DNA from 4 places in the Terribacillus sp. AE2B 122 genome. Region 2 is predicted to be linked to each of the others. Evidence: riboswitches for the same ligand, from Rfam matches in the RefSeq annotation. Region 2 holds a riboswitch; each other region holds the start of a gene.
The links. Region 2 has a riboswitch for thiamine pyrophosphate ahead of thiT (energy-coupled thiamine transporter ThiT). Riboswitches for the same ligand answer to the same signal wherever they lie in the genome.
Positions count from the first base shown of each region.

Region 1: linked by a shared signal. The riboswitch ahead of AE2B122_RS17295 (thiamine phosphate synthase) and the one ahead of thiT (energy-coupled thiamine transporter ThiT) in region 2 are both predicted to bind thiamine pyrophosphate.
Region 3: linked by a shared signal. The riboswitch ahead of tenA (thiaminase II) and the one ahead of thiT (energy-coupled thiamine transporter ThiT) in region 2 are both predicted to bind thiamine pyrophosphate.
Region 4: linked by a shared signal. The riboswitch ahead of AE2B122_RS17495 (YkoF family thiamine/hydroxymethylpyrimidine-binding protein) and the one ahead of thiT (energy-coupled thiamine transporter ThiT) in region 2 are both predicted to bind thiamine pyrophosphate.

Region 1 covers NZ_LR700950.1:68,095-71,091, reverse strand. The annotation lists gene thiO (glycine oxidase ThiO) at 1-552, opposite strand, end outside; gene AE2B122_RS17295 (thiamine phosphate synthase) at 536-1,153, opposite strand; TPP riboswitch at 1,255-1,366, opposite strand; gene AE2B122_RS17290 (SDR family oxidoreductase) at 1,473-2,255, opposite strand; gene AE2B122_RS17285 (SDR family NAD(P)-dependent oxidoreductase) at 2,282-2,997, opposite strand, start outside.
Region 2 covers NZ_LR700955.1:6,760-9,756, reverse strand. The annotation lists gene AE2B122_RS18835 (hypothetical protein) at 1-320, opposite strand, end outside; gene AE2B122_RS18830 (general stress protein) at 514-864, shown strand; gene thiT (energy-coupled thiamine transporter ThiT) at 901-1,467, opposite strand; TPP riboswitch at 1,551-1,650, opposite strand; gene AE2B122_RS18820 (peptide MFS transporter) at 1,859-2,997, shown strand, end outside.
Region 3 covers NZ_LR700947.1:93,919-96,915, forward strand. The annotation lists gene thiM (hydroxyethylthiazole kinase) at 1-183, opposite strand, end outside; gene thiD (bifunctional hydroxymethylpyrimidine kinase/phosphomethylpyrimidine kinase) at 167-1,003, opposite strand; gene tenA (thiaminase II) at 996-1,694, opposite strand; TPP riboswitch at 1,810-1,910, opposite strand; gene splB (spore photoproduct lyase) at 1,971-2,997, opposite strand, start outside; gene AE2B122_RS14460 (transcriptional regulator SplA domain-containing protein) at 2,992-2,997, opposite strand, start outside.
Region 4 covers NZ_LR700951.1:28-3,024, reverse strand. The annotation lists gene AE2B122_RS17505 (ABC transporter ATP-binding protein) at 1-450, opposite strand, end outside; gene AE2B122_RS17500 (ECF transporter S component) at 447-1,025, opposite strand; gene AE2B122_RS17495 (YkoF family thiamine/hydroxymethylpyrimidine-binding protein) at 1,022-1,630, opposite strand; TPP riboswitch at 1,710-1,814, opposite strand; gene AE2B122_RS17490 (magnesium transporter CorA family protein) at 1,998-2,942, shown strand.

The DNA.
Region 1 (2,997 bases), on a different contig from region 2:
ATAACGACCGGATTCCTTCACAATCTCATCGACCCGGGTATACGTATTAGTTTGGGCACCTAGCATACGTGCGGCTGTATGGAATCCTCTGCAGGCAATTGCAGGTGTGACATGCACATCTTCTGCCATATGAACAGCACCTGAAACTGATTCTGACAATCCGGGTACTTTCTTTAACGCAGTTGCACGATCCAGCCATGTTACACCTTCCAACGAAGCTAACGGAGACATTATTGTTTCTCCTTCTGTATAAACAAGCTGTAATAAACCACCTGTACGACGTTCCATATCTATCCCTGTCAGGGAGCGAATATCCGCTTCCGCTTGTTCATAAAGCCTTTGGCTAGTACGGGCAAAGGGATAAAGTGAAGCACCGAATTCCTTATACTCAGAATGGGCGCCTAACATACCAGCTGCAGCTTGCGTCGAGCCTGATCCCACTTGGCCCGCTTCCAGCAAATCAACTTGATGGCCCGCCTTTGCTAAATAATAAGCGATTGCGCTGCCGATGATACCTCCTCCAACAATTGCTACTTCACTGAATCTCTTCAAGACGCAGACACTCCTCCCTTAAATTCTTCACGGCATCAAGCGGATCTTTCTCTGAAAAGATACCACTCATAACAGCAACCCCATCTAAATCAAGCGCTTTCAAATAGACTAATCGTTCTACATCGATTCCTCCTATTCCATACAAGGGAGTTCGGATGTTCTGACGAATATATCCTAAATTGGATAAAGGCTGCGGGGATTTCCCTTTCTTACTGGCTGTTGGAAAACAATGCCCGTATAGCGCGTATACAACTCCGGCTGCCTCCGCCTGTACTGCTTCTTCAAGTGAATGAACAGGAGCACCAATCCGCAAATCAGGATACAGCTTTTTCAATTCTTCCAGCGGAAGACCATGACCCGGTATATGCACTTGCCTCAAGCCAAGCAACGAAGCTGTGTCCACTCGGTCATTAAGCCAAAGCTTGTTTGCTGGCAGCCCTTCCGCCAAAAGCTCCTTACAGAGTTGGTACACTTCACCAGCAGACTTTCGTTTCTCCCTGATCTGCACATGATCGACAAAAGGGTGTATCTCAAGCAAGATACGCAGCAAGTCTCCTGCCTCATGTGCATCATCAGTTACTGCCATCAATTTGATTGCCATCACCTCCTGTATACGAACAGGCCGGACATACAAAAAACACCACTCCCTAAAGGAAAGTGGTGTGAAACTTGCGAATAAATACATCCAAAAAAAGCATGTAAACTCGAGTGTCTACACTTTCCTACGCAGGTCCGAACCTGTTCAGGTTATGAGGGTTTAAAGAGTCACTACTCTTAATCTCAGCCCTTATAAAGGGATCCCCTAGTGTGAATCATTATGAACTTACCCACATCGTAACATAAATAGCATTTTATGCAAGATTTTGATTATAGAAAAAAGACCATCTGGTAAATTCCAGATGGTCTTTTCAGCGCTTGACTTAGTATTTATAAGATTGTCCGCCATCAATTGGTATAACAGTAGCATTGATGAAGTTTGCTTGATCGGAAAGAAGGAATGCAACAAGATAACCGACTTCCTCTGGCTTACCAAAACGTTTCATCGGGTTAACGCTGACGAATTCTTTTCCTGCCTCTTCCCAGTTTTCTCCGCCAAGCTGACGAAGGGAACCTTCAACCATTGGTGTCATGATGGCACCTGGTGCAATGGCTTTAATGCTTACACCGAATTGCCCGTATTCGATACCGGAGTTTTTAGTAAGACCTACTACACCATGCTTACTTGCTGCATAGCCGGACTGGTTACCGATTCCGCGGATACCACCTACAGAAGCTGTATTTACTACAGAACCATGACCTTGCTCTTTCATTACTTTCAATACGTGACGCATGCCGTAGAAAACACCATTCAAGTTAATGTTCACAACGCGGTCGAATTCATCCACAGGGTACTCTTCTGTTAGATTCTGTGTTCCTTCCACACCAGCGTTGTTGAAGAAACTATCGATCTTACCAAACTGATCAATTGTTTGTTTTACATACGCCTCAACTTCCGGCTCGTTTGCACAGTTTGCCACAATTGTAAGGACCTCTGCTTCAGGTGCTACTGCAAGAACTTCCTGCTTTGTCTCTTCCATTCCTTTTTCACTCAAGTCAACAAGGGAAAGTTTTGCACCTTCTTTTGCTACTTGCAAAGCTGCTGAGCGGCCTAACCCAGAACCGCCACCTGTAATCAATACTACTTTATCTTCAAAACGTTTCATGGAAATCTCTCCTTTTATAGTCATGTTTAAATTGCAGTAAATCCGCCATCGATTGGTACAACTACACCGTTAATATATGGTGCTTTACCAGTCAATAGGAATGTGACAAGCTCTGCCACTTCCTCCGGCTGGCCAAGACGCTTTTGCGGAATTGGTTCCGTCGCATTCTTGAACGCATCTGGATTCTTTTCCTTATATTCTCGAACCATCGGCGTCTCTGTCGTACCTGGAGCTATTGCATTTACCACAATGCCTTGCTCGGCATACTCAGCAGCCAATGTTTTTGTAATCCCAACCATTGCATGCTTCGTCGCAGAATATGTACCAACTGTCGCTTGGCCAACAACACCCGCTGTGGATGACGTGTTGACGATTCGACCACCGCCATTAGCAAGCATTACTTCCAATACATATTTCAAACCATAAAGGGCGCCATTCAAATTAATTCCTAATACCATATCGATCTGCTCGATTGTATTATCCACAAATTTTACCCCAGGGCCAGAAATACCTGCATTATTATAAAACATATCTATAGTGCCAAATGCCTCGACCGTTTTATCCACATAATGTTTCACTTCTTCAGCTTTGCTGACGTTCGCTTTTACAAAAATAGCTCTTGATCCTTTTTCTTCTACCAAGCGAACTGTTTCTTCACCAGCTGCCTCAGATACGTCAACAACGCTGATTGCAATACCTTCTTCAGCCAGTCGCAATGCTGCAGCTTGTCCAAGTCCGCTGC
Region 2 (2,997 bases):
ATAAAGTAACATAGATCTCCTATTTTCGGAAAGCGTTCAAATTCCATATTAGCAGGATTCTCTGCATCAACCAGCGGGATATCCCAATAACGCAGCAATTCATAATAACTTCTCAAAAATAGCTCGCGATTACCATTATATATTTCAGACAAATCAGAAGCTGTCGTTTTGAAAGCATATTCAGGAAGTACATTCTCCGTATGTTTATCTATATATTTAACGACAGTAAGATAGATTTCGTATTCGATGCCTTTCATTTTGGCGACCTGACATAAACATTTCTTAGTTTTAACTTGATCCATATCAATAATATCTGCCATATTGTTTCCTCCTCACCCGGACTGGAAACCTCAATTTACATTCAGTTTATCACAACACACAGCGTCTGTATGCCGATTTTCAGATAAATAGTCATACTATATTGAATTTTTGTAACTATTATTGTTGGTTTTATTTTCTAGCCAGCGGGTAGATATTTAGTACATCAAATTAGCTTAAAAAGGAGAATTCAACATGAAACCATATTTAAAAGAGTACACAAACGATGAAAAGCTGCAAGAAGACATTCAACTTTTAAGCACAAAAGGCGTAAACAAAGATAACATCTATGTATTGTCACATGATGATGACAGAACGAAACGTGTATCCAGTAAAGTGGATGCCAATACGATTGGATTATCCGAGATGGGAGCTAAAAGTGCTGTAGGCAGCATGTTCAGTAAACAAGGTGATGAACTACGTGCGAAATTGAAGGAAATCGGTTTTTCTCAGGAAGAAGCTGAGGATTTTGAAGAGGATCTCGATGAAGGGAAAATCTTCTTGATTGTCACAGAAACAGACAACGTCGAAGGCTTGCTAATCTAAATGGAAAGGCACTGTCCAATGAGACAGTGCCTTTTTTTATTTCTTTGGTAAGATAAGTTTCGGTTGAGCCAAAACCAAAATCAGAATAACAATAATGCTGGCTATAAAGCTTGGCAGCAAGTAGGAGCCATTATATATAAGCGAGTATGCCCAAACCGTTTGTCCAGGAGCAGCTGCAGATCCGAAAAAGACCATTCCTCCTACAAAATGCGCAGCGAACCGCCCGATACTGCCAATCAATGTTCCGATGATTAAGAATCCAATAAGCTTAGTTCGGTTATTTTCTTTTGCCGCTTTACGCGCTGGACCAGCTGTTACAGCTGCCAGTCCAACTAAAGTGAAGGCCAAAGGATAATCTAAAAAACCTTGGACAACATGTATTATATAAGGGCCGGTGACTAACTGCAGCAATCCTACAACTAACCCTGTTGTAAGTCCGCCTTTCCACCCCCAGCGAAATGCCATTAAGAATATCGGAACCATTTGCAAGGAGATACTGCCTCCCTGCGCCCATGCTTTGAATGAGAATAAGTCCAGTACGAATGCGAGTGCGGCAAATATTGCCACCTCTACTAAAAATAAAACCTTGCTTCTTGATTGCATATTTTTTCTCCCCTAATAAAGAATGCAACAAAAAAACAATGCTGCAGAGGGATCTCTTCCGATGGCCCAAAGTGCATTGTTTCCCATCAAAGAAGCTACATCCCTACGCGAGTGCTAACTCACAGGTTCGAAGGGTCTGGACATATGTCCATCTCAGCCGAAATGGCTCCCCCTGCAGGCTTATTTGTACCGTTTTGTTTTCTGTTGTCTATCCATTATATAGAAAATTGATAGCGCTAGCAAGAAATATTAATATTTCCTTTAGATGAAATATTACCCAAGTGCTAATTTTAGCAATTTTATTACTTTTACTTCATCTAACGAAATTGTTTGAATTCGAGAAAAACTATGACGTATAATGGACAATGTTCTAAAAAAGGGAGGATTCAAAATGGATACACCAGCTACAATCCCACAAGGGAAGAAGCATCCAAAGGGATTGTATCTTCTCTTCTTCACAGAAATGTGGGAAAGATATAGCTACTATGGCATGCGTGCTGTACTGATGCTTTACTTAACTGCTGCAGCTATTAGCGGTGGATTAGGAATGAATACGCAACAAGCCGCAATAATTTATGGTTTGTACACAGGAATTATCTACTTCACACCAATTATCGGTGGTTACTTGACTGACAAGTATATCGGCCTGCGTACTGCTATCACTATTGGTGGCGTAACGATGGCGATCGGAGATTTCACAATATTCCTATTCAACAATCAGTGGGGATTATACATCGGTATGTTGTTCCTCATACTTGGTAACGGGTTCTTCAAACCGAATATCTCAACACATGTTGGTGAGTTGTATCACCCGATGGATAAACGTAAAGATGCTGCATTCACCATCTTCTACATGGGCATCAACATCGGTGCATTCTTCTCTCCTCTAATTGCAGGATTTCTTGCAGAGGATCTTTTCCATACGACTGATGCTGCCGGTATCGAACACTTTGGCTTCAAATGGGCCTTCTTGGCATCTTCCATTGGTATGGTCATCGGCCAATTGATCTTCAGCACTTTGGGTAAGAAATATTTAGGTGATATCGGAACAAAACCTGCGCGATCTAATATTTCTGCTGATGGCGTTCCAGCCAAAATGACTGCTGCTGACAAGAAACGTACAGGTGCAGTATTAATTTTAGCTGTATTCATCATTTTCTTCTGGGCTGGCTTCGAACAAGCAAGTACTTCCCTAACACTATATACGAGAGATTTTATTGATCGAAACATTGGCGGTTACACTATACCAGTTTCCTGGTTCCAATCAGTGAACCCACTGTTCATTGTCATCCTTGCACCAATCATATCTGCTATTTGGCTGAAATTGAGTAAATCAAAACGTGGAGATTTTCGGACAACGACAAAAATGTCCATGGGTATGATTCTATTAGGATTAGGATTTATGATCTTAGTTCCAGCAGTACTATATACAGGCAGTGACGAAGGGGATATTGTTCATAGAGCTAATATTCTATTCATCGTCTTCACCTACCTGTTCCACACATTAGGTGAACTATGTTTATCACCTGT
Region 3 (2,997 bases), on a different contig from region 2:
TAGGAGGGCCTGTGCATGCTGAACCATCTGCGCTGCTTCTTCCTTAGCTGACGCCATCACCGGGGAAGCACCAAGTGCAATCAAACCATTCGCTGTAAAATTAATCACAACATCATTCGTAATGCAGTGAATCAAAGGGTTTGCTTCCCAAACTAGCTTTATCACATCAGTATACTTCATCATGCTGTTCCTCCTGAACTGGCACACCTTGCAGGCGGTATCCCCAGTGATTTGTCGGACCATTTCCTTTTCCGAGCTGAAGCGAATACGAAATCGCATCTGTTACAAAATCCTTACCGATCCTGACTGCTTCTTGCAGAGATCTTCCTTTAGCCAGTTCTGCGGTTATAGCTGCCGAATAAGTGCATCCAGTACCATGAGTATGCTTTGTCTGAATACGTTCGGCAGTGTAGGCCGTGAAGCTGCTTCCATCGTAGAGCCAATCTGCTGCAGATGTTCCTTCCATATGACCGCCTTTTATCAAGACAGCTTTGGCCCCATACTCCCGGACGATTATTTTTCCTGCTGCTTTGATGCTTTTTTCATCTACGATATGAATTCCCGTAAGTTCTTCCGCTTCCGGAATATTCGGTGTAATAAGTGCTGCTAGCGGAACAAGATGCGTCTTCAGTGCATCTCGTGAATCCTCTCCCATAAGTGCATGCCCACTTTTAGCATACATAACAGGATCCATCACATATACACCTTTTGTTTTACTCAAAACAGCAGCGATGCAGCGCATCATCTCTTCTGATGCAATCATTCCTGTTTTTACCGCAGCAGGGGTGATATCTGAGAAGATTGATTCCAGCTGTTGTTCAAGAAATTCGACTGGAACATGATGAACTGCCTGCACTCCTAGCGTGTTTTGGGCAACGAGGGAGGTGACCACACTCATTCCGTATACGTCACGCTCCTGAAAAGTCTTCAGATCCGCCTGAATTCCTGCTCCTCCTGACGGATCAGTTCCGGCTATTGTCAAAGCGCTCTTGATATCAGGCATGAACGGACGCCCCTTTCAATGGGATCATCCAGTCCTGCTGAGTAGCGGCCATCTCCCAGAAACTATGCTCCAGCATACAGCTTTTAAGAAAAGCTTTCCGCGCACGTTCTTTTGCAGCAGATCCCGCTGTCTCGGCCCACTTATCCAGTCGCTTGCTAAGCTCTGCTGTCACATCCGGCATACCATCTTCCCTGCTGCTATAAAACTGAATCCACTCCAAGAACGGATTGGATTCGTCGGGTGCCTTCGTTTCGATAATATGAGCTGCCAGCGCTTGATACGTCCATGGACAAGGGAGAAGCGCTGCCATCAGCTCGCCGATGTCTCCTTGTACAGCACTGTTCATCATATGTGAAATATAATGGTCAGCAGCAGGCGGTGGTGTCATGCGCTGCAAGTCCTCGTATCGCACGCCCGCCACCTTGCAAAAGACATTATGCGGATGAATCTCGCTATGCAGGACAAAATGAATTTGGGACTGATAAAACTCCATCTCTTCACGCGTTTCGCATTTGCTGACTGCCAAGCCGTAGATACGGGCAAATGCGGTCAAATACTCATAGTCAGCTTTCACATAATGGATCAATGCCTCACGCGGCACATAGCCATTCGCAACTCCTTCTACGAAAGGATGTGCATAGATCGCTTCGAAAATCGGGTTTGCTTCTTCTCTCAATTGTGCAGAAAACATGTTTTCTCCTCCTATTGGAGAAAGCCCCGTCGGAAAGGGTGATTGGCGCCGGCCATATAAAAAAGCCGCTCCAGAAGTATGGAGCGACTCGTATAGTCAAGTGTTCAGAAAATACACGAATCCGGCTCCACTTCCCTACGCTGGTGTTAACCAGATCAGGTTCAAAGGGATAAAGATTACTCTTATCTCAGCCAAATGGCACCCCTAGTGGACTTCCTCAAAATTCAATTGTCCCCTTAACTATCACATGCACAGATGTGATTGTCAACCAATGAATCACGTGAAATATTCAATTCTGGATTGCGGGAACATTTTATAGATTGTGCTTCCTATTACATCCTTAATTTCTTCTTGCTCTTCATTCTGGTAGACGTATTTTCCGATACCATAGCGCCCCCATTTATATTTCCGTTTGCTTTCATCCAGCTCAAGCTTCGACATCGGATAATTTTTCTCGATAACGCGCTTTGCTGGCTTCGTGAATCGATGCTGAATCAATTCGAAGGTTAAGTTCTTTTTGGCATGTTCAGGCAAAGCTGCTTCAAGATGTTCGAGCATTTCCGGATAGCCCGTCTGCCAGCCGTCATGCAGATAAATCGGAGCGACGATGAATCCAAGTGGATACCCGGCCTCGGCTACCTTCACCGCAGCTTCGATGCGATCTTTCAATCTGGAGGTGCCTGGCTCGAAGTATTTGATCACATAATCATCATTAATGCTGAAGCGGAATCGCGTCCGTCCCTGATGGTCTGCGTCCAACAAATGATCCACATGAGCGAATTTCGTTACAAAGCGCAGTTGTCCGTGCTTGGAGCGGCCGAAATATTCAATCGCATGTTTCAACGTGTGCGTCAGATGATCAATACCAACGATATCTGATGTACAGGAAGCCTCAAACCGTGTTTCTTCTGGCGCTCTTTCCTGCATGTACTGCTCAGCTGCATCAAATATTTCATCTGTATTTACATACGTGCGGATATAAGGTTTGGATCCCATCGTCGTTTGCAGGTAACAATAATGACAATGCCCCATGCAGCCTGTCGCAAATGGAATAGCATATTCTGCTGAAGGTTTGGATGTATCGAATTTCAGAGTTTTACGCACACCTACAACTAACGTTGATTTGGCGGTACGGTACTTCTGGAAATCATTATCGCCCGGTAGATTACGTACCTGGTTGTGGGAAGTTGTTTCACGTATTTCTACTCCCATGTCCTGGAACTTGTTCTTCAGCTTCACTCCAAGCGGGTATTCCAATGCTCGAGGCTCTATATACACAAGCTGCGGCACAAACGGCTTAACC
Region 4 (2,997 bases), on a different contig from region 2:
CTGCCCGCCGGAAAGGGTATGGATTTGATCTTTTCTCCGATGCTGCAAACCGACAAGGGAGAGGACTCGATCGATTTCTGACTCCATCAAATCCGGAGATATTTTCTTATTTTCTAAGCCGAAGGCAATTTCATCCTCTACTGTCAGCATACAGAATTGCGTTTCTGGATCCTGAAATACAGTTCCAACCTCTAAATTGATTTTTCCGCTTTTGAAATCCTCGATCATGGATCCTGCGAAGCAGATACTACCGCTCATCTTCCCATCCAGTTCTTTTGGATACAACCCGTTTAAACAGTATGTGAGGGTGCTCTTTCCAGACCCGCTTGGTCCCAGCAGGAGTATGCTGTCTCCTTCTTGAACCGTAAAACTCAAATCATCTAAGGTAGGGGTGCTCTCTTCCTCAAATGTGACGGTCAGTTGGTCAACTTCCAGTAGGTGCTGTGTCATCCTGCTTTTCGCTGGCGATATGTTTTACCGAGCGGGAAGCTCGTCAATGTGCCAGTTTTCGCCAGCGCCTCACTGATTGCTTTGCCGATCAAACCACTTATAACAGCTCCACTGATGATTCGTACAACAAGCATAAGCACAACGTAAGAAGGGTCAAGAGCTACAAAACCACCTCGGAAATAACCCCAGATGAAACTTGTAATGGCAGCCCCAATACCAGCACCCATTAATACAAGAACATGATAAGAACGATAGCGTGTCAGGGCAAATGCTGCTTCAGCTCCAAGACCTTGTACGACAGCAGAGAGAATAACGATAGGTCCGACACTGCTGCCAATCAGCACTTCGACAACGCCGGCAATCGTTTCCGAGACAAGAGCAACACCGGGTTTTTGGATGATATAAGCAGCTACGATCGAGACAAGGAACCATACCCCGAAGATTATATCAGTTCCGATCGGTCCGATTAGTCCCATCATGACGACGTTGACTGGCAGGAATAGGAGATAAACAATGCCGAACACGACAGCGAGCGCTGCCATGACGACTATATCTTTCATTCTCCAGTTTTTCATTTGATTCCACCCTTTGCAGATGGACTGTTAGCTGACATTGTCACTGTCATAACTGTATGGGATGAACCTGAGTTTTCAGTTTCAGTAAAGACATGCTCCAAACCTTCAAAAACATCAATACTATTGCCATCAAGGCGAGTGGAATAATGAGACTTGGAAACAGTTATTCCGTGGGAACGCATGTTTTCAATTTGACTGTAGATGGTATCCATATAATTTCCGCCGCCCAAAGGATATAGCGAGAATTTGGAAGCTGTCTCAAGCTTTATATCTTTTACATTCGGAAGGTTCAGCTTTGTTTCGTCCTCGGCCATATAGACATCCCCAGTAGAATCACCGGGACATCCAATGGAATATGTACCATTGAACACAACATGATCACCATCTTTAGCTGCTGCTAAGAAAATAGCAGAGGTGACATCAAATACGTGCGGAATTCTCCCACGCACTAATGTTGTGACATCGTCGGTCTCAATCCAAACTTTTGACGTATCTACGGTTCTCAGCGCCTCTAGAATGATTTCTTTGAATCTGTCTGCCATCGGATAAACCGAAAAACTGCAGCCGGCAATCCGGCTAGTTCCGCAATAATTTTGTATTTCCATAATGATTCCTCCTATTTTTTTGCATATAAAAAGCGACGGCACCATAGGGCGCAGTCGCAGAATATACAAAAAGAATAGGACAATTCTGGCTGCACTTCCCCACGCTGGTATTATCCAGATCGAGTTCAAAGGGTCAGAATCACATGATTCCTCTCAGCCGTTACCAGCTCCCCCAGTGCGTCGCTTATGCAATTGATAGCTCTATAGTAAAAAAGATAGCTGGATTTGTAAAGGGTTTCCTACTGAAAGATTCTGATTTCTTACTTCTCAAGGATTAGAAACGAGTCTTTAATCGGCGAGAGTGCAAAGGATTATCCTGCAAGACTTAAGGGAAATAGTACAAGAATGAAAAGATGGAGGGGATAACATGGAGAAGCACGCTTTTTCGGGTAATGCGTGGGAGTGGCTTCAGCTAGATGAGAAAGTGGATAAAGAAAGAAAAGACGAGTTAAACGCCTACACAATGCACATACCATGGGTACAACATATACATACTTCTGATACGAATAGTTTGCAAATGGAGACGACTAATGAGTACTCTCTCGCTCTTTGGGGCTCGCTCATATATGTACAAGAAGCAGACAAGAAAGAAGAAAAACATCTGTTTCACTTCTTTGTGAGAGAGAATATGTTATTAACAACAGCACTTGATTTTAAACTATTGCCGACAACGTCAAAAAATGAAATTCTAGCTAAAATGCAAAATGCGAACAATGCGATTGAGGGGTTTATGATCCTCATGGGGGAAATAATTTCAGCTTTTCTACATAAAATTGATCAATACGAAGTCAGATTAAAGGATTTACTTTGGCAGGTAAAAGAGAATAATGATACAAAGCTGCTTAATAAAATTGCTGAAAACCGACATGAGATATTAGTATGGAAGAACTTTCTGATACCTTTCATAGAGGTTAAGACAGGCGTTATTGAAGCATTTGGGGAGAAATATACGCAGAATGTACATTTTAAGCGGACAAACTATCGTTTTGAACGCTGTCAGAATCTTGTTCGAGCTTATGAAGAAGAAATCAGAGGCTTGATTGATTTTGAAGATGTTGTATCTTCTTTTAGAGGCAATGAAATTATGAAGACACTTACTGTCATGACTGTGCTTTTTACTCCTGTCATGGCGCTTGGTGCATTATGGGGCATGAACTTTGATAATATGCCGGAATTAAAATGGAAATTCGGGTATGCCGGAGCTCTGATTTTAATCCTCATTTCCACTCTTCTAGTATATTGGTTCTTGAAGGCAAAAGGCTGGACGGGAGATATGCTTAAGTCGAAGAAGAAGCAGAAGTATGTGGATTAAAAAAAGCGAAGCGATGTAACGGGACTGACCCCCTAGGCTGAGACAAATAAAAAAC